DNA from 4 places in the Brevibacillus sp. IT-7CA2 genome. Region 2 is predicted to be linked to each of the others. Evidence: riboswitches for the same ligand, from Rfam matches in the RefSeq annotation. Region 2 holds a riboswitch; each other region holds the start of a gene.
The links. Region 2 has a riboswitch for S-adenosylmethionine ahead of metK (methionine adenosyltransferase). Riboswitches for the same ligand answer to the same signal wherever they lie in the genome.
Positions count from the first base shown of each region.

Region 1: linked by a shared signal. The riboswitch ahead of ACM6JA_RS05400 (methionine ABC transporter ATP-binding protein) and the one ahead of metK (methionine adenosyltransferase) in region 2 are both predicted to bind S-adenosylmethionine.
Region 3: linked by a shared signal. The riboswitch ahead of ACM6JA_RS23925 (pyridoxal phosphate-dependent aminotransferase) and the one ahead of metK (methionine adenosyltransferase) in region 2 are both predicted to bind S-adenosylmethionine.
Region 4: linked by a shared signal. The riboswitch ahead of ACM6JA_RS09830 (aminotransferase class I/II-fold pyridoxal phosphate-dependent enzyme) and the one ahead of metK (methionine adenosyltransferase) in region 2 are both predicted to bind S-adenosylmethionine.

Region 1 covers NZ_CATKQT010000008.1:58,319-62,748, forward strand. Annotated here, with positions in the region: gene ACM6JA_RS05390 (MetQ/NlpA family ABC transporter substrate-binding protein) at 11-850, opposite strand; gene ACM6JA_RS05395 (methionine ABC transporter permease) at 910-1,575, opposite strand; gene ACM6JA_RS05400 (methionine ABC transporter ATP-binding protein) at 1,576-2,589, opposite strand; SAM riboswitch class I at 2,691-2,807, opposite strand; gene ACM6JA_RS05405 (Ger(x)C family spore germination protein) at 2,914-4,074, opposite strand; gene ACM6JA_RS05410 (GerAB/ArcD/ProY family transporter) at 4,074-4,430, opposite strand, start outside.
Region 2 covers NZ_CATKQT010000054.1:88,631-93,060, reverse strand. Annotated here, with positions in the region: gene ACM6JA_RS29310 (S8 family peptidase) at 1-2,265, shown strand, start outside; SAM riboswitch class I at 2,327-2,428, shown strand; gene metK (methionine adenosyltransferase) at 2,562-3,767, shown strand; gene ACM6JA_RS29300 (polysaccharide deacetylase family protein) at 3,919-4,430, shown strand, end outside.
Region 3 covers NZ_CATKQT010000051.1:69,904-74,333, reverse strand. Annotated here, with positions in the region: gene ACM6JA_RS23940 (methylated-DNA--[protein]-cysteine S-methyltransferase) at 1-98, opposite strand, end outside; gene moaC (cyclic pyranopterin monophosphate synthase MoaC) at 271-753, shown strand; gene ACM6JA_RS23930 (MFS transporter) at 757-2,013, shown strand; SAM riboswitch class I at 2,075-2,189, shown strand; gene ACM6JA_RS23925 (pyridoxal phosphate-dependent aminotransferase) at 2,273-3,454, shown strand; gene ACM6JA_RS23920 (hypothetical protein) at 3,606-4,076, shown strand; gene ACM6JA_RS23915 (PLP-dependent aminotransferase family protein) at 4,272-4,430, shown strand, end outside.
Region 4 covers NZ_CATKQT010000011.1:685,743-690,172, forward strand. Annotated here, with positions in the region: gene ACM6JA_RS09825 (trans-sulfuration enzyme family protein) at 1-1,003, opposite strand, end outside; gene ACM6JA_RS09830 (aminotransferase class I/II-fold pyridoxal phosphate-dependent enzyme) at 1,000-2,163, opposite strand; SAM riboswitch class I at 2,258-2,377, opposite strand; gene ACM6JA_RS09835 (pyridoxamine 5'-phosphate oxidase family protein) at 2,452-2,910, opposite strand; gene ACM6JA_RS09840 (DUF5665 domain-containing protein) at 3,049-3,390, shown strand; gene ACM6JA_RS09845 (hypothetical protein) at 3,400-4,430, opposite strand, start outside.

The DNA.
Region 1 (4,430 bases), on a different contig from region 2:
TATTTCTACTTTAGAACGCTGGAATAATCGCGCCTTTGTATTCATCTTCAATGAACTTTTTCACTTCAGGTGAGTTCAGTGCTTTTGCCAGCTTTTGAATCGCTTCGGAATCCTTGTTGTCAGGACGAGCTACCAAGAAGTTTGCGTATGGAGTATCTTTATCTTCAATAAACAGGGCGTCTTTGGTTGGAACAAGCTTTGCTTCCAGCGCATAGTTGGTGTTGATCAATGCCAAATCTACTTCTTCCAGAACGCGTGGCAGCATTGCTGCTTCTACTTCTTTGAATTTCAGGTTTTTCTTGTTCTCAACAACGTCTTTCACTGTACCGCTGATGCCAGCGCCTTCTTTCAGCTTGATCACGCCATTTTTCTCCAAGAGTGCTAGTGCACGACCGCTGTTTGTTGGATCGTTTGGCAGTGCGACTGTTGCGCCATCAGCTAATTCATCTACAGATTTTACTTTTTTGCTGTAAGCGCCGAATGGCTCGATATGAACAGCCACTACTGGCTCCAGGTTCATGTTTTGTCCTTTATTGAAGTCTTCCAGGTAAGGCTTGTGCTGGAAGAAGTTTGCGTCGAGTTGTTTCTCGTTCACTTGAACGTTAGGTTGTACATAATCGGTGAACTCTTTAATTTCCAGGTTCACGCCTTGTTCTTTCAGTTTTGGTTGAACGAATTTCAAGATTGCTGCGTGTGGAACGGGAGAAGCGCCTACCTTCAATGTTACTTCCTGTTGTCCGCCTTGTGCGCCGCCTTCAGCTGGAGCAGGTGCTGTTTCGGTTTTGCCTCCGCAAGCTGCCAAAGAAAATGCCAATACAGTAGAAAGTACAGATACGACTAGCTTTTTCATGAATGATTTCCCCCTTGCTTGTATTTGTCTTATTCTTTGATAACTTATATGGAAAAATCCTACTTACGGCTGAACTTAAGAACCAGACGGTCCCCCAGCGATTGTAAGATCTGTACCATCACCAGCAAAATAACAACAGTCACAATCATGACATCGGTTTGGAAACGTTGGTATCCGTATCGAATCGCCAAGTCACCCAAACCACCACCGCCAATTACCCCAGACATCGCTGTATAGGAGACCAGCGTAACCGTCGTGATCGTAATACCCGCAATCAGTCCAGATCTAGACTCTGGCAAAAGGACATTCCAGACGATCTGCCAATTGGAAGCCCCCATAGATTGTGCAGCCTCAATCACGCCTTTATCAATCTCACGCAGAGATGTTTCCACCAAACGCGCGAAAAACGGAGCGGCACCAAATACGAGCGGCGGAATGGCACCAAGTACGCCGAGTGAAGTTCCTACGATCATTTTCGTCACAGGAATCAGCAAGATCATCAAAATGATAAACGGTACCGAACGCAATACGTTGACAACGAATGATGCGATCGTATAAAAAGTGCGGTTTTGCAGAAGCTGTCCGCGTGAAGTCAAAAACAGAATGATTCCCAACGGCAAACCAATCAGGACGGTAAACAGGGTGGAAAAGCCGAGCATCGTGAGCGTGTCCATCGTACCTACGCCGATTTCAGCCCAATCCACATTCTCGAATGTCCAGTCCATTTATATCACCTCTACTTCCAAGCCACGTTGGCGCAGCGTCTCAATGGTCTTTTGATTCTGTGCAACATCGCCTTCCAGCTCGATCACCAACTGACCATACGGCGTATCCTTCATGCGGGAGATCGTTCCCTGCAAAATGCTGAACACCGTGCCGGTCTCTTGCATCGTTTGGAACAGGATCGGCTGGTACGTTTTTTCTCCGAGGAAGGTGACACGAGCAATGGTGCGGATCCCCGAAGCCTTTTCGTGCTCAACTGCTTCGCGCAGTTCTGTAGAATCCGCTACTTGTTCCACGAATTCTTGTGTCGTTGGATGCTTCGGACGAAGGAATACGTCCAGTACGTTACCCGACTCGACGATCTTTCCTCCATCAATCACGCCGACACGATCACAAATGGAGCGAATGACGTGCATCTCGTGGGTAATCAGCACAATGGTCAAGCCCAGCTTGCGGTTGATATCCAAAAGCAGTGCCAGAATGGAGTTCGTCGTCTGCGGATCGAGAGCCGATGTAGCTTCGTCACAGAGCAGCACTTTTGGATCATTCGCGAGCGCCCGGGCGATTCCGACACGCTGCTTCTGTCCGCCAGACAGCTGGGACGGATATTTGTCCTTATGTGCCTCCAAGCCAACCAGCTTCAGCAGCTCGTTTACTTTCTTATCAATCTCTGCCTTCGGACGCTTGGCCAGCTTGAGCGGAAAAGCGACATTTTCGCCGACTGTCGAAGAAGACAGCAAGTTGAAGTGCTGAAAAATCATGCCGATTGAGCGGCGCTTTTCTTGCAGCTTCCCTTCAGCCAGCTTTGTCAAATCGACGCCGTCCACAATAACTTCCCCTGAAGTTGGGCGCTCCAGCAAATTGATGCACCGGATCAACGTACTTTTACCTGCACCAGAGTGTCCGATAATCCCGTATATTTCTCCTTGCTCTATGGAAAGGTCGATCCCCGTTAATGCTGGGATGGTTTTACCTTGTACTTGATAGCTTTTATGCAAATGACGCAGTTGGATCAACGCATCCACCTCCCGACCACAATCTAAATAAAATCAGAAAACCCCTTTTTTCATAAACGAAAAAGGGGCTGCAACGCAATGTTATACGTTCGCATCCACCCTTCTCATCTATACAAGATCCAAACAATCTTGTAGGAATTGGCACCGCGACGTTCATCCGAAAATGAACCGGCTGCCGGGCTTCATAGGGCCTGTCCCTCCGCCTCTCTTGATAAGAAAGATATCTACGTATATTATGTTCGTCTTTTCTATTTCATGATGATACAAAACGGATTATATCCTTTTCGGAAATATCACGTCAATAGTAATAGAAGGAAAAGTTTTTTAATCCATGACGCCGTTGCGGATGATTTTTGACTTTACGTGGAAGCGAAACGTTGCATCCTGAAACATCTTTCGCCATTCAGCCTGCGTCATGTTGGCCATTCCTCTTTTCTCTGAACGATAGATCGAGCCGAAGCCAATTGGGTCAACATCGAGGCTCTTCAGTTTGCTTATCAGTTTATGCAATTCTTTTTCAAGCTCTTTCTCCAGGCCATGTTCCATAATTTTCATCAACTTGGCATTTTCTAGCTTTAGCGGGATGGTTAACTCCAAAATTCGAGCATGCAACTTGACATGAATATCGAAGATCGGTGGGGATACTTGGCTTAGTTTGATTTTCGAATGGCTGGAAATTGTATCGAAAACGAGCTGCACTTGGTCTTTTTTGCTGTTGTGGTTTTTTAGTGACTCCCCAAAAATAGCAGCAGGAACAGAAGTATCATAGCTGCCGATGCGGAACTTTCCCTTGATAAGTTTGAGTAGAAAGGCTTCCTTGGGTGTAACCCATGACACATAACGATCACCTTTGAATAAGGCGATGCCTTTGATTTTCAGTTCATTTCCCTTTCTTTCTATGTACGGCATGACCGGGTCGATTCCTTTTTCATAGTAAGCCCGGAAAAACTCATGCATGGTCGAAGAAGGAATTTTTTCCCCACGGATATTTTGCTCAATCAAACGATACAGGTAGATTCCAATATTCCCTTGTTCTGAATAAGGATACGTCAGCATATCATATGTTTCGCCTGCAAACACACAAAGATAAATCCTGCTAGAAAGGGACGAGTCCCGATACAACGTGTCAATGATGCTGCCAAGTCCCTGCTTTGCAAAGTATTCACTGTAGAGGGCAACACGAATTTGCCCACCCAATACTCTTTTATCTGATTGCAAATTCATCTTATCCCGGATTCCTTTGCTGGTTTCCCCTGTGGCTGATAAGATCTGTATCTTATGCCTTGCCTCTGGATTAATGGAAGGCATGACAGACGTCCCACGAATTTTGCTATCTTTCAACAGATCATAGCCGACAGCCGTTGCAAGTCCTGTCTCATCGAAAATTTGCCGATCCGAGCAGCCTGTTACAATCAAGATGCCCGAACACCACAGCACCAAAAACCGCTTCAACAAGGGCATCGCGTATTTTCGATCATGTCGCATCAGGCACTTTCCCCTTTGCTCGTCGATTTCGTCGGTTGCGTTCGCTGCTTTAGTAGAACCATGATGTACAAAAAATAGGGGTACAGGAATGCAACATACATACTCGTTGTCCCATACCAATCATTGATCATATTCATCTCCAGCCTTGTAAACACCGTCAATGAAGTAATATAGATCAGGGGCATAATCCAATTCAACGATGTTCGCAAGTTGAATCCGAAGAGGCGTTTGAGTCCACGTGCAGAGCACCACAAATACAACATAATATTGGGCAAGATGACGATGAGCCACAAAGAAATGACAACCAGCTCGAACCTTTCCAGAACGGGGAGGTACACCATCTTGTGCAGATTGAG
Region 2 (4,430 bases):
GTAGCCGGTGTTCTAGCTGCTAGTGGAAATAATAATATTGGTGTCTCAGGTGTTCTTTGGAATGCCAAGATTTTACCGATTAAAATCTTGAATAGCAAGGCGGAATCGGAAGTAGAACTGATTCCGAAAGGCATCAATGTAGCTTTGGATCGTGGTGCCAAAGTCATTGTGATGTCCGTTAGCAGTATGGCTTACTCCAAGTCGTTGGCAGCTGCTATACAACGAGCGGAGAAAAGCGGAGCCGTTTTGGTTGCAGCAAGTGGTAATGAAAGTAGCCGTGTGGCGTATCCAGCTGCGTATCCAACAGTCGTGGCGGTAGGGGCTGTGAGGAGTAACAATGAAGTCTTGAATCAGGCAAATACGGGGCCTGAGCTGAATATGGTAGCTCCTGGGTTGAATGTATACACAACGAAGCTTGGGGGAAAATACGGCTCGTTTAGTGGTACTTCAGCAGCGGCACCGCAAGTAGCTGGTGCAGCTGCGCTCATTCTCGCTCGGCACCCTAATCTCAGTCCATTTGATGTGAGGCAATTGCTTTATCAAACGGCTACTGACTTGGGAGAGAAAGGATGGGATCGGAAGACTGGATACGGCTTGTTAGATGTCAACAAAGCAGTAAAAACGGCACTTTCTTACGACTTTTTAGAGCCGAATGATTCTTCTTCCAAAGCGAAGGCGTTTCCGATTGAGTCACAAATACGCGGCAATTTGGGTCCAAAAGATACCGTAGATTGGCTGAAGATGGACATCCCTTACGATGGAAAGGTCAGCTTTACGGCTACAGTCACATCGGGTATTTCTTCGGCGATGGCTGCTACCTTTTACCCTGAGAATCGTCAACCGATTACACATTACTTCGGGAATCGAGATATGATAACGGTCCCGGTCAAGGCGGGAAGAATGAACATCCGCTTAATGCGCAATGGAGGCGTCAACAACGCTTTTACATACGTGTTGACGAGTAAATTTTCAATCAACCCTGACCGAAATGAACCGAACGATACACAAGAAACGGCCAGACCACTTGTAGGGAACCAAATCAGTGTGACAGGCAATTTTCATGATGAAGGCGATCAGGATTGGTTCTCTTATTATGTTCGTGAGTACGGGCATTTTGATGTCACTGTTAGCCCTGACAACAAGCGAGTGGATCTGTTGCTGGGTCTTGGTAAACAAGAGCCTGGTCAAAAAGCAGTAGTTTGGGATCCTCTATACGATAATGGGACAAAGGGCAATCCGACAGAGCGGGTCAGTAAAGAGGTGTCTCCGGGTAAATATTACATCCGTGTGAGCGAGTATTCGCGGAATGCAGTCAATGGCGAATACCAGCTGGATTTGGGGTACACGCCAGTAAAAAAAGATTTTAATGAGCCGAATGACACCTATCAAAAAGCGTCTCCGTTAAGCGGTGGGACAGTGATGTCAGGCACAATACCGACAGCTACTGATTCCGACTGGTTCCAATTTACTGTGAATAGTGAATCGTATGTGACGTTCCGAGCGCCGTACATTCCTGTCGATAGCGGCTTTCGTTTCGCGCTCTATAGCGATCGAAACATGAACTATGCGATCGCTTCGACGAATGAGGTAGCGGAGCTGTCTAACCGAGGAAACGATGTTATCGGTTTGCGTTTGCAACCAGGAAAATATTATGTACGCCTTAATAGCGGTACTGCGTTCAAATATGAATCGTACCGACTCACGGTGACGCAGCAGAAATTGATAGGGGGCTATCGCGATATTTCGGACCACTGGGCGCGCTCAGAGATCGTCAGACTTAGCTCTCGCGATATTGTAAATGGGTTTAATGATGCGTCGTTCAAGCCGAATCAGGCAGTGACCCGTGCAGAATTTGCCACGATGCTGCTTAAATCGATGCGTGCGACCGGTTCCAAGGTAGCAACTACCTACACAGGAAAAACGACCTTCCGGGATATGCCAAAGCGGCACTGGGCGTACCACAACCTAGGTGTAGCCTATCAATTGGGAATTTTGAAAGGGTACCCGAGGAATGAAATGAAGCCGGATCAGCCGATATCGCGTGCAGAGATGGCAGTAATGATCGCGCGGGCACGTGATGTTTTGATGTATAACCGTGGTACCTCGAATTATCAGGATGTGCCAACGAGTCATTGGGCTTCTCCTGCTATTGAGGCTTTAACATCTAGAAATTGGGTCAATGGGTACGGTTCTTCCTTTAAACCGAATGGAAGGGCAACTCGCGCCGAGGTAGTTGTGGTACTTTCCAAAGCCTATCAACTATAAGTAAAATTTTTCCTATTGACATCTCTGAAAAAAACAATTATTCTATTATCCGTAATGGATACTCTTATCCAGAGCAGGCGGAGGGACTGGCCCTATGAAGCCCGGCAACCGATCTAGAGCGGTGCTAACCAGCAGAACGGACATCTGTTCTGGCCGATAAGAGGATGAAGGAAGCAAAAAACGCTCAAACCTTTTCCTCCTAAAAGATGGAAAAGGTTTTTTATTTGCGTTTACGTAGATAAAATCCTGACTCGGCTACCACACTATTTGTATGAGGTCAAAGGAGGTATTTTCTCATGGCTTTGCAAAAAGGTCGTCGTCTGTTTACATCCGAATCTGTAACTGAAGGACATCCGGATAAAATTTGTGACCAAATTTCCGACTCCATCTTGGATGCGATCCTGTCCAAAGATCCAAACGCTCGCGTAGCTTGCGAAACTTCCGTAACTACTGGTTTGGTTCTCGTAGCAGGTGAGATCACTACAAACACTTATGTGGATATCCAAAAGCTCGTTCGTGAAACCATTCGTGAAATCGGTTATGACCGTGCGAAATTTGGTTTTGACGCTGACACTTGCGGTGTTATTACTGCAATTGGCGAGCAGTCCGCTGACATTGCACTTGGTGTAGACCAAGCATTGGAAGCACGCGAAGGCAAAATGACTGACGCTGAGATCGAAGCAATTGGTGCTGGTGACCAAGGTTTGATGTTTGGTTTTGCTTGCAATGAAACACCTGAGCTGATGCCACTTCCGATCAGCATGTCCCACCAATTGGCTCGTCGTCTGACTGAAGTACGTAAAAACGGAACACTTGCTTACCTCCGTCCTGACGGAAAAACACAAGTAACCGTTGAGTACGATGGCGACAAACCAGTTCGTATCGATACAATCGTTATTTCTACCCAACATGCTCCTGAAACAACTTTGGAGCAAATCAAGCAAGATCTGGTTGAACAAGTAATCAAACCAGTTGTTCCAGCTGAACTGTTGGACGCTGATACCAAATACTTCATCAACCCAACTGGCCGTTTCGTAATTGGCGGACCACAAGGGGATGCTGGCTTGACTGGCCGCAAAATCATCGTAGATACTTACGGCGGTTATGCTCGTCATGGCGGCGGTGCGTTCTCCGGTAAAGATCCGACAAAAGTTGACCGTTCCGGTGCTTACGCAGCTCGTTATGTAGCGAAAAACATCGTGGCTGCTGGCCTCGCAGACAAATGCGAAGTACAAGTTGCTTACGCAATTGGTGTAGCACAACCAGTTTCCATCGCAGTAGATACTTTCGGTACAGGTACCATTTCCGAAGAAGCTCTGGTGAAATTGGTTCGCAAACACTTCGACCTGCGTCCTGCTGGTATCATCAAGCAGCTCGACCTGCGTCGTCCTATCTACAAACAAACAGCTGCATATGGCCACTTTGGACGTAATGACCTGAATGTTCCTTGGGAGCAAACAGACAAAGCAGAAGTTCTGAAGCAAGAGGCTGCTCAACTGTAATATTGCTGAATGACATAAAAAGAGCCTGGTATTGCTACTGGGCTCTTTTTCGTTTTAGGAGCAGAGTGATCCAATTATTGGGTCAATTGTTGCACAGGAATTTGTAGGACTGTGTCGAATCTCCTAGTGAGGAAGTAGAGGAGGGGTTTTTTTGCCGAACAGAAGGCTCTTCCTGATCGTGTTTCTTACTTTTTTGTTTTTTGCAGTGGCTATTGGGTTGTTAGGCGAATCTTTTCTGGAAAAAAAGAATAAACAAGAAGTGCAACCTTTTCCCCAAGTGGATACGTCTATAAGCATAAGTGAGACAAAAAATGCTGAGCCAAACGTCACACCAATTGAAGAAGCAGCGGTTCAAACGAAAAAGTGGTATAACAATCAGGTTGTGGTTTTGACGTACCATCATGTCACGGATCAATCGAATCAGCGGTATGTCATAGCTCCTGATCAATTTGCCCGACACATGAAATTTTTGCATGATAACGACCTGAATCCGATTTCGTTGGATGAGTTCCTGCGATTTATGGAGACGGGTACCTTACCGACTGTGAATGCTGTTTTGATTACGTTTGACGATGGGTATGAGAGTTATTACAGAGAAGCATTTCCGATCTTACGTACATACGGCTACCCTTCAGTGAACTTCGCGATTGCGGGGCGCTTAAG
Region 3 (4,430 bases), on a different contig from region 2:
ACATAACAAAGCCCGGCAGCCGTTGCAGCCAAGTAAATGGTCCAATCACCATGCTTCAGCATTGACCAACGTACCGTCTGATTCTTACTCGTTTCCATTTCTATACGCCTCCTTTGAGCTGTGTACGCACAGTATACCTCCAGCACCTGTTCTTCGTACGTTTTTAGGAGTGGATGAGCAAGATAACGAAACAATGTCATCTACATTCCCATTGCTTTTATCCAGCGGCGGGAGTAAGGTAGGAGGAGATAGAGGAGGAACGATACTAGTATGACTGATCAATTAACACATTTTAATGAACAAAATCGAGCTCGGATGGTGGACGTGTCTGAGAAGGACGTCACAAAACGGGTGGCTGTAGCCGAGAGCCAAATCAGCATGAAACCCGAAACACTCGCCCGAATCCGCGAAGGTCGAATCGAAAAGGGCGATGTACTCGCAGTTGCACAGGTAGCAGGTGTCATGGCTGCCAAAAAGACGTGGGAAATCATCCCGATGTGTCATCCGCTGCCATTGACTGGCATCGACATACAATTTGCTTTTGTAGATGAAACGACGCTTGCGATTACAGGAACCGTGAAGACGACAGGGAAAACAGGCGTCGAGATGGAGGCGTTGACCGCTGTCAGCGTAGCGGCTTTGACGGTGTATGACATGTGCAAAGCCATGGATAAAGAAATGATAATCGGTCCAACTAGTCTGCAATCCAAAACAGGCGGAAAAAGCGGCGATTTCCATCGGGGAGAGAAGTAAGCCATGAGGCAAAAGTGGGAATCCTATCCGAGCAGCATTCGTTTATTGGCGATTGCTGCCGTCATTTTTTCTACAGGAATGGCGTGTATTTGGCCGCTAGTCACGATCTATATTCACAACCATCTCGGAAAGCCGCTGACTGTAGCCGGCTTCTTGTTGCTTTTAAATCAAGGCGCATTCTTGATCGGGAGTATTGTCGGCGGGATGATGTTTGACCGCTGGGGAAAAATGCGCACCATCATTGTCGGATCCATCGGTGTTATTCTGATATCGATCGGCTTAGGTGTTACGCAAGATTTTACGATTTATGTTGTCTTGCTTCTGCTGAATGGACTGTTTTACGGAACACTTTCTCCTGTGATGAATGCACTGGCAGTAGTGTTATGGCCGGACGGAGGACGGAAAGGAATCAATCTGATATATGTCTCTCTCAATGTGGGGGTAGCTGCCGGTTCTGCGCTGGGCGGCTTCCTGGCAAGTGTTTCGTTTGCCTGGACGTTTTTCGGTAATGCGATTTCGCAAGTGATTGTGCTCGCCATGTTCATGCTCATTTTGCCGCGTCAGTTAAAAATGCTAGAACAACAACGTGAAAACTCGACGACTGGACAAAGTATGTCTGAGCAAGCAACTGGTGATGCGCTGCAACTACCACGTCAAGAGCCAAAGGTTGTTTGGGGAGCATTGCTGCTATTATGCGGGGGGCTATTAATTAGCTGGATTGTCTATGTACAATGGACGACGGTGCTGTCGACCTACATGCAATCCCTGGGCATTTCACTCCGTCAATACAGTCTGTTGTGGACGCTGAACGGAGGTTTGATCCTGTTTGGTCAACCATTGATTGCGTGGGTCATTCGACGCTTTGCCCGTACGCTAAAAGCACAAATGCTCTTGGGCGCTTATATTTTTGCCTTGTCGATGCTGATTCTGTCGCAATCAACGGTTTATGCAGGCTTTGTGGCAGGCATGTTCGTCATGACGCTAGGAGAAATGCTCGTGTGGCCAGCGGTACCGGCAGTAGCTGCACAGTTTACGCCAGAGGGACGAGAAGGCTTCATTCAAGGTCTGATTGCAGGAACTGGATCAGCAGGGCGGATGCTCGGACCACTGCTCGGCGCCATCATTTTCCAATCGATTCATGCGCAGGGACTATTGTTCGTGATGGCAGGCTTGTGTCTGTTGTCTGTCGCATTCTTTGCCTTCCACACCTCTTTTCAGGAAAGAAGGCATCAAGTGCCGGTACAGAATCAAGCATCTTGACACGATTTGCGTGCTCAAGTTAGTATGATATAGACGAAAAAACAGTATATTCCGTGTGTTTGACTTATTCAGAGAGGTGGAGGGACTGGCCCTATGAAGCCCGGCAGCGGATCTGTTCCATGTGATGGACAGATGCTGTGCCAATTCCAGCAGGATTTTTTCCTGACAGATAAGGACGTGACCAAGCTGATCTCCCCCTTTTTCTGTATGGAAAAAGGGGGTTTTATTGTATTGGGCCCAAGAAAGGAATGGAAGAAAGATGCGTATTCAACCCTCCGACATGATTGATCGACTCCCTACCCAGTTTTTTGCGACCCTGGTGGCAAAAGTAAACAAGGTCATTGCGCAAGGCCATGACGTCATTAACCTGGGGCAGGGCAATCCCGATCTGCCGACACCGCCGCACATTATTGAAGAATTACAGGCGCAAGCAGCACAACCACTCCATCACAAATATCCGCCTTTTCAGGGACGCGTGGAACTGAAGCAGGCAGTGGCTCATTGGTATAAGCAAGAATTTGATGTAGACCTCGATCCGGAGGAAGAAGTAGCGATATTGTTCGGCAGCAAAACCGGACTCGTAGAGATTTGCCAAGTACTCATGAACGCAGGCGATGTTGCACTGGTTCCAGACCCAGGCTATCCGGATTATTGGTCGGGGGTTGCAGTCGTAGGCGGACGGATGGTCATGATGCCGTTGAAGGCGGAAAATGATTTCTTGCCAGACTACAGCCAGCTCTCCCAAGCTGATTTGGATCGAGCGAAACTGATGTTTCTCAACTATCCGAACAATCCGACAGCAGTCAACGCACCACTCGAGTTTTATAAGGAAACGATTCGTTTTGCCCGAAAACATGAAATCGTCGTCTGCCATGACTTCGCCTACGGGGCGATCAGCTATGACGGGAAAAAGCCGGTCAGCTTCATGCAGGTTCCGGGAGCAAAAGAAGTGGGCGTAGAATTTTATACCTTGTCCAAAACATACAACATGGCAGGCTGGCGTGTTGGTGCCATGGTAGGAAATCGCGAGCTGGTTCGTCTGATCAATCTCATTCAGGACCATTACTTCGTCAGTCTGTTCGGAGCGGTACAGATGGCGGCAGCCAAAGCGATGACGGAGTCGCAGCAGTGCGTTCGCGATCTCGTCGCTGTTTACGAAAGCCGCCGCAATGCCTTGTACTCCAATCTGCATCGGATTGGCTGGCAGGCACCACCATCTCAAGGTTCGTTTTTTGCTTGGCTTCCTGTTCCAAGTGGCTTCACTTCCGTGGAGTTCTCTGACCTGCTTTTGGAAAAAGCCCATGTCGTCGTAGCGCCGGGAAATGGCTTTGGCCCGACAGGTGAGGGTTATGTGCGAGCGGCTTTGTTATCCAATGAAGATCGTCTCGCAGAAGCGGTCCAACGGATTGAGCGGTTGGGGTTGTTTACGAAAACAAAATAAAAGCGAGGCAATTTGGCCACACTACCATACAAATGGAGTGTGGCTATTTTCTTCTAGAATAAAAATCATTCTCATTATTGACAGATAATGATTTTCATTATACGATGGCATTGTTAATGATAATTAGTCTCAGCAAGAGCGGGAGGGTACCATGCGCTATCAGATTAACGGTTACACGGATATGTATACGGTGATCGCCAACGAGCGAAAAATCGGCGGAGCCATTGAAGCAGGCCAGATTCGCTTGCGGACGGGAGAAATTTACGCCAATGCTGTTCTCACTCGTTTGGAAATGTCAGGTGCGCATTTTTGCTCGATCGGATTTGTTACAGAAGAAGGCAAAAGACTGATTGTCCATGTGAATGATATCAGCATGATCGCTGATGCACGTCACGTCAACGTTTGTGAGCTAACGAACGAATGCATGAGAGTGGAGAAATCCGCTGAGAGATTGAAGCGGTTGAAGCGTCTCTGTGAACTAAATGAAGGAAGCTGTACGCCGACCTTCCAAGAAGAGGCATTGCTGTTGGCAAGCGATATTGGCATGGAAGAAGCGTCCACGCATGTAGACCTCTCTTTTCTTCCACACACAGAGAAACCACGTGTGTTCCGCATCGCCTAGGAAGATATAGCCCATACATATGGACCCCTTTTCGTTTGATACGAAGAGGGGTTTTTTGCATGCAGTGTGCGAAGACTAACGATTGAACAACCGCTCGACATAGTCAAAACCTATCCGCTCATAGCTACCAAGGATTGGACTTACGAGAGGGAGAGTGATAAAACAAGGATAAGCAAAATCAAGGGGGAACGGAACATGGAGTACTCATTTTCAAAATCTGTTGAAGCACTATCCTCCTCGGCTGTCCGGGAAATCTTGAAGCTGACCCAAGGCAATCAAGTGCTCTCGCTCGCAGGTGGACTGCCAGCAGAGGATTCTTTTCCAATCGCAGAGATGCGCGAAGCGTTCAACCGC
Region 4 (4,430 bases), on a different contig from region 2:
TAGCTGGGTACGAGAGAATCGTTTCCACTGCCCCGAGGCTGACAGCCACAATCGGCAATTTTACGCGATCAAACAACGCTTTTGCTCGCTCGTGGCTCCCAACATCAAAAGAAAGAACAGCCCCATGACCAGTCGCTTGTTGTGTTTGAATCAGGTGACCGGGGTGATCCGCCAGCCCCGTATAGTAAACTCGGCTTACTTGTGGATGCGAAGACAACCAGTCAGCCAAGCTCGCGGCTGTTTTCGTGCTGACATCCAGTCGGGCTTTCAATGTTTTGAGCCCACGCATCACGAGCCAGCAGTCCTGCACACCCAAAATCGCTCCCATGCCATTCTGGATAAAGTAGAGCTGTTCCCCTAACGCAGCCTCTCTGGTCACAGCCAGACCTGCAACGACGTCGCTATGCCCTCCGATAAACTTCGTTGCACTATGAATGACCACATCTGCGCCAAGCTCCAATGGCCGCTGGTAATACGGGGTAAGGAACGTATTATCGACAATGACGAGCAAGCCGTGCTCCTTCGCTATACGAGAAACCGCTGCAATATCTGTCACCTTTAAGGTGGGATTGGAGGGGGTCTCCAGGTAAACCCCTTTCGTTGCCGGTGTAATGGCCGCACGAACGGCTTCTGTATCTGTTGCATCCACGAACGTAACGGAGATGCCCATTCTCGACAATACCTTGGTCAAAAACCGAAACGTGCCACCGTATACATCTTCCGCCACTACAACATGGTCTCCAGCTGAAAACAACATGAACACGCTGGAAATGGCAGCCATGCCAGATGAGAACGCGAAACCGCGTGCGCCTCCCTCCAGAGACGCAATGGCGTCCTCCAAAGCCTGCCTGGTCGGATTGCCTGATCTTGCATAATCGAATGTACCTGGCTGATCGATATCAGCCTGATGAAATGTGGAAGCCTGATAAATCGGAACCGACGACGCACCTGTGAACGGGTCAATGCAAGTCGAACCGTGGAGGATCTTGGTTGCAAAATTCATCGTACACTCCCCCCTACGACCAAACTAGCATTCAATGCCTGAAACAAATCGGCTACGACATCATCTGGATGCTCGATGCCAACCGACAGTCGCAACAATCGATCACAAACACCGACATGCTCTCTGACTTCTTGCGGGATATCGGCGTGAGTCTGCGTCGCCGGATACGTACACAATGACTCGACACCACCCAGACTTTCTGCAAAGGACACCATTTGCAGATTTTGCAGGAACAATCCCACCTGCTCTGCATCGCATACGCGGAACGATACCATCCCACTATGCCCAGTCGCTTGATTCACCTGGATCTCATGTCCCGGATGCTCTGGCAGACCTGGATAAAATACCTCCGCTACTGCCGGATGCTCACGCAGCTTTTCCGCTACAATCAAGGCATTGGATTGATGGCGCTCCATCCGCAATGCCAATGTTTTCATCCCGCGAACGAGAAGCCAACAATCTTGCGGCCCAAGTACAGCACCGATCGAATTGTGCAAAAACCGGATTTTTTCCGACAACTCTTCCCCTTTTGTTACGATGAGTCCAGCCAGCACATCGTTATGTCCTGCCAAATACTTGGTTGCACTATGTAAGACGATATCTGCACCAAGCTCTAATGGGCGTTGACAATACGGGGTTAAGAATGTGTTGTCTACAATCGTCAGGAGCCCGTGCTGTTTCGCCAATTGTGTTACTGCTCGAATATCGGTAATCTGCATGAGCGGATTGGTTGGTGTCTCAACAAAGATGGCCTTTGTATCCGGGCGAATCGCATCTTTGAGTGCACGAATGTCACGTAAATCCACGTACGAAAACGTCAGACCGTAACGAGAGAGCACTTGCTCGAACAATCGATAGGTTCCCCCGTACAGATCGAGTGAAACGATCAGATGATCCCCTTGGGAAAACAAACCCATGACGGTATGAACAGCAGCCATTCCGGAGGCGCAAGCAAATCCTGTATCTCCTGATTCTGCTTCAGCGATGGTCTCCTCCAAAATGGTGCGAGTAGGATTAGCTGTGCGTGTATAATCATATCCAGTGCTCTGGCCCAAGGCAGGATGGCGATAAGCCGTTGCATAGTAAACAGGAAAGCTCACCGCCCCTGTTTTTTCGTCTCTGCCTACGCCCGCCTGAATCAATTTCGTTTCTAACTTCATGTCTATTTCTCTCCCTCCAATAGTGTACGAGGGCATCAAAAAAGCCCCCTTTCCTCTGAAAGAAGGCTTTGTTTACGTCACCGTAAGCAAATCCTTCTCATCTTTCAGAGTTTGATAACTCTGCAGGAATTAGCACCATTATCTCCCTGTTAAAATACAGGTGATTGGTTGCCGGGCATCATCGGGCCAGTCCCTCCGCCGCTCTGGATAAGAAGATTGCTATTCAATTTGATTGACCCTAATACTAAAGGATCGGCAGGATCCTTGTCAACAATTTATTTCCACCCGTTAATTTGCATCCTTCAAGGCTGTCATAACTTGATTGTCCAGCTTCGCTGCCGCGTTTTTGTCATACGTCTTTTCATATTGTGGTTCTACGGAAATACGGGAACCGTAAAACATAATATCACGAACAGCCTCAATCTTGATTTCTGCCATGGCCAGCTTGAGCGGAACACCTTCCAGTCGGTCTGTTTTGACGACAGCACGACCATTAATGGCGAAAGACGAGCCGGCACCGATCAAATGCAGAACAATTTGTGGTTCCTTCGCAATATTAGCCAAAATACGTGAGCGATTATCCACGGCAAAACGAATCGTATCGGCGCTGACAGCATACGTCCAGGACAAGGAGCTGAGCGATGGTGCCCCTGACTCATGGTCTACTGTGCCCAAGGTAACAAAACGCTCCTTTTGCAAGAGCTTGAATAAATCTTCGGAAAGAGATTGGGAAACAGTTTCAGCCATTTTAAAGCCTCCTAACAAACGTTTTGTACGTTCATTTTACCCTTCACATAGCTGATAGGCAAACGTTTCCTCTCCACCTTGATTCTGGTGGTCTTTTTCCCTAGACTGGTAGGTAACGATATCGAATGATGGAAGGGGATGGACAGCTTGTCGCCTACAGACCGCCTTATCCAGCAAATTGACCAAGTACTTGAAGAGCTTCAGGAAGTTCGGAAGGTAAATGAGCGGATGCATAAAATTGCGATGTTCCTGGAAGATATTCGACTAGCAGATGTGATCCAAAATTACACAGCCCCGCGCAAGCTGCTCTGGATCAATTTCCTCGCAGGTCTTGCCCGGGGTCTGGGATTGACGATTGGTACTGCTATCGTTTTGGCTTTCCTCGGCTCCCTCTTGACGCAATTTCTTTCGATCCCCATTCTGGGGGATTACATCAGACAATTGGTGGAGTACGTCGAGACTTACAAGCAGCGGCCTTAACGATAGAGACTAGTCTCTGTCGTCGTCACGATCGTCATCGTCGTCATGATCATCATCGTGGTCGTCATTCCATTCTTTACCGTGCTTTTTCCAATAGCCATACGCGTTGCCGTTGGGATGCTTATCTTTCTGCTTATCTTTCTGCTTCCCTTTTTCTTTTTTCTTTTTGTCATCATCATCGCCTTCATCGTCGTCTGTTGGCTTCACAGGCTCGACAATGACTTTTGTGCTTAATGCAACGTCAGCTTTCTTAACCAGCTTATCGTCTTCATACAATGCGAATTGAATCGATTTGGCGCTAAAGGAACGATCCTTGTAAGACAACGTCAAAGAAAATTCACCTTTGTCATTCGGTTCAATCTCTTTTTTCTTCCCGTCAGGAGCGATCACAAACAATTCCGTATCGTCCTTTTTATTCCAGCCGCTTACTGTCCCCTTCACCTGAATGGACTTGGCGGCAGGATTGTTTACAGCAGTCCCCTTGATGGCATATACGGTCGCTTGATCCTTGTCAGGAGCGTTAACGATTTCTACCTGAACGGATTCGGAATCAACCTTCTTGCCATCCTCGTAAACCTCGATCAAGGCTTTTTGATCTTTTGCTGCTTGTACATCCTTTACTGAAACCGTAAAGCTGCCTACGCCATCCCACAGCTTCTTCACGTTTGCGTCTTTTTTCACGCCATTATAGGTGACAGTTACTTTGTCTGCCCCCTGCTTGACAATTCCTTTTACTTTTAATTCCTTTTTCTTCGCATCCAATACAGACATGGTATGGATGATCATTTCCTTATCTTCTTCTGCTTTTGGAACGATCTTTACCTTTTCGCTATCAACCAACTTGCTGCCTGCATAGGCACTCACGGTTACATACGGTTCATAAGATGCATCAGGAGCTTCAAAGCTGACCGTAAAAGAGTGCTCGTTGGTCGGCACGACTTCAATGATGTCGGAATTCGGCTTTTTCACAACCACTTTGGTGACATCCGAAGTCACAATCCCCTTTATGTACACCTTGTTATTTTCAGTCTTGGCATTTA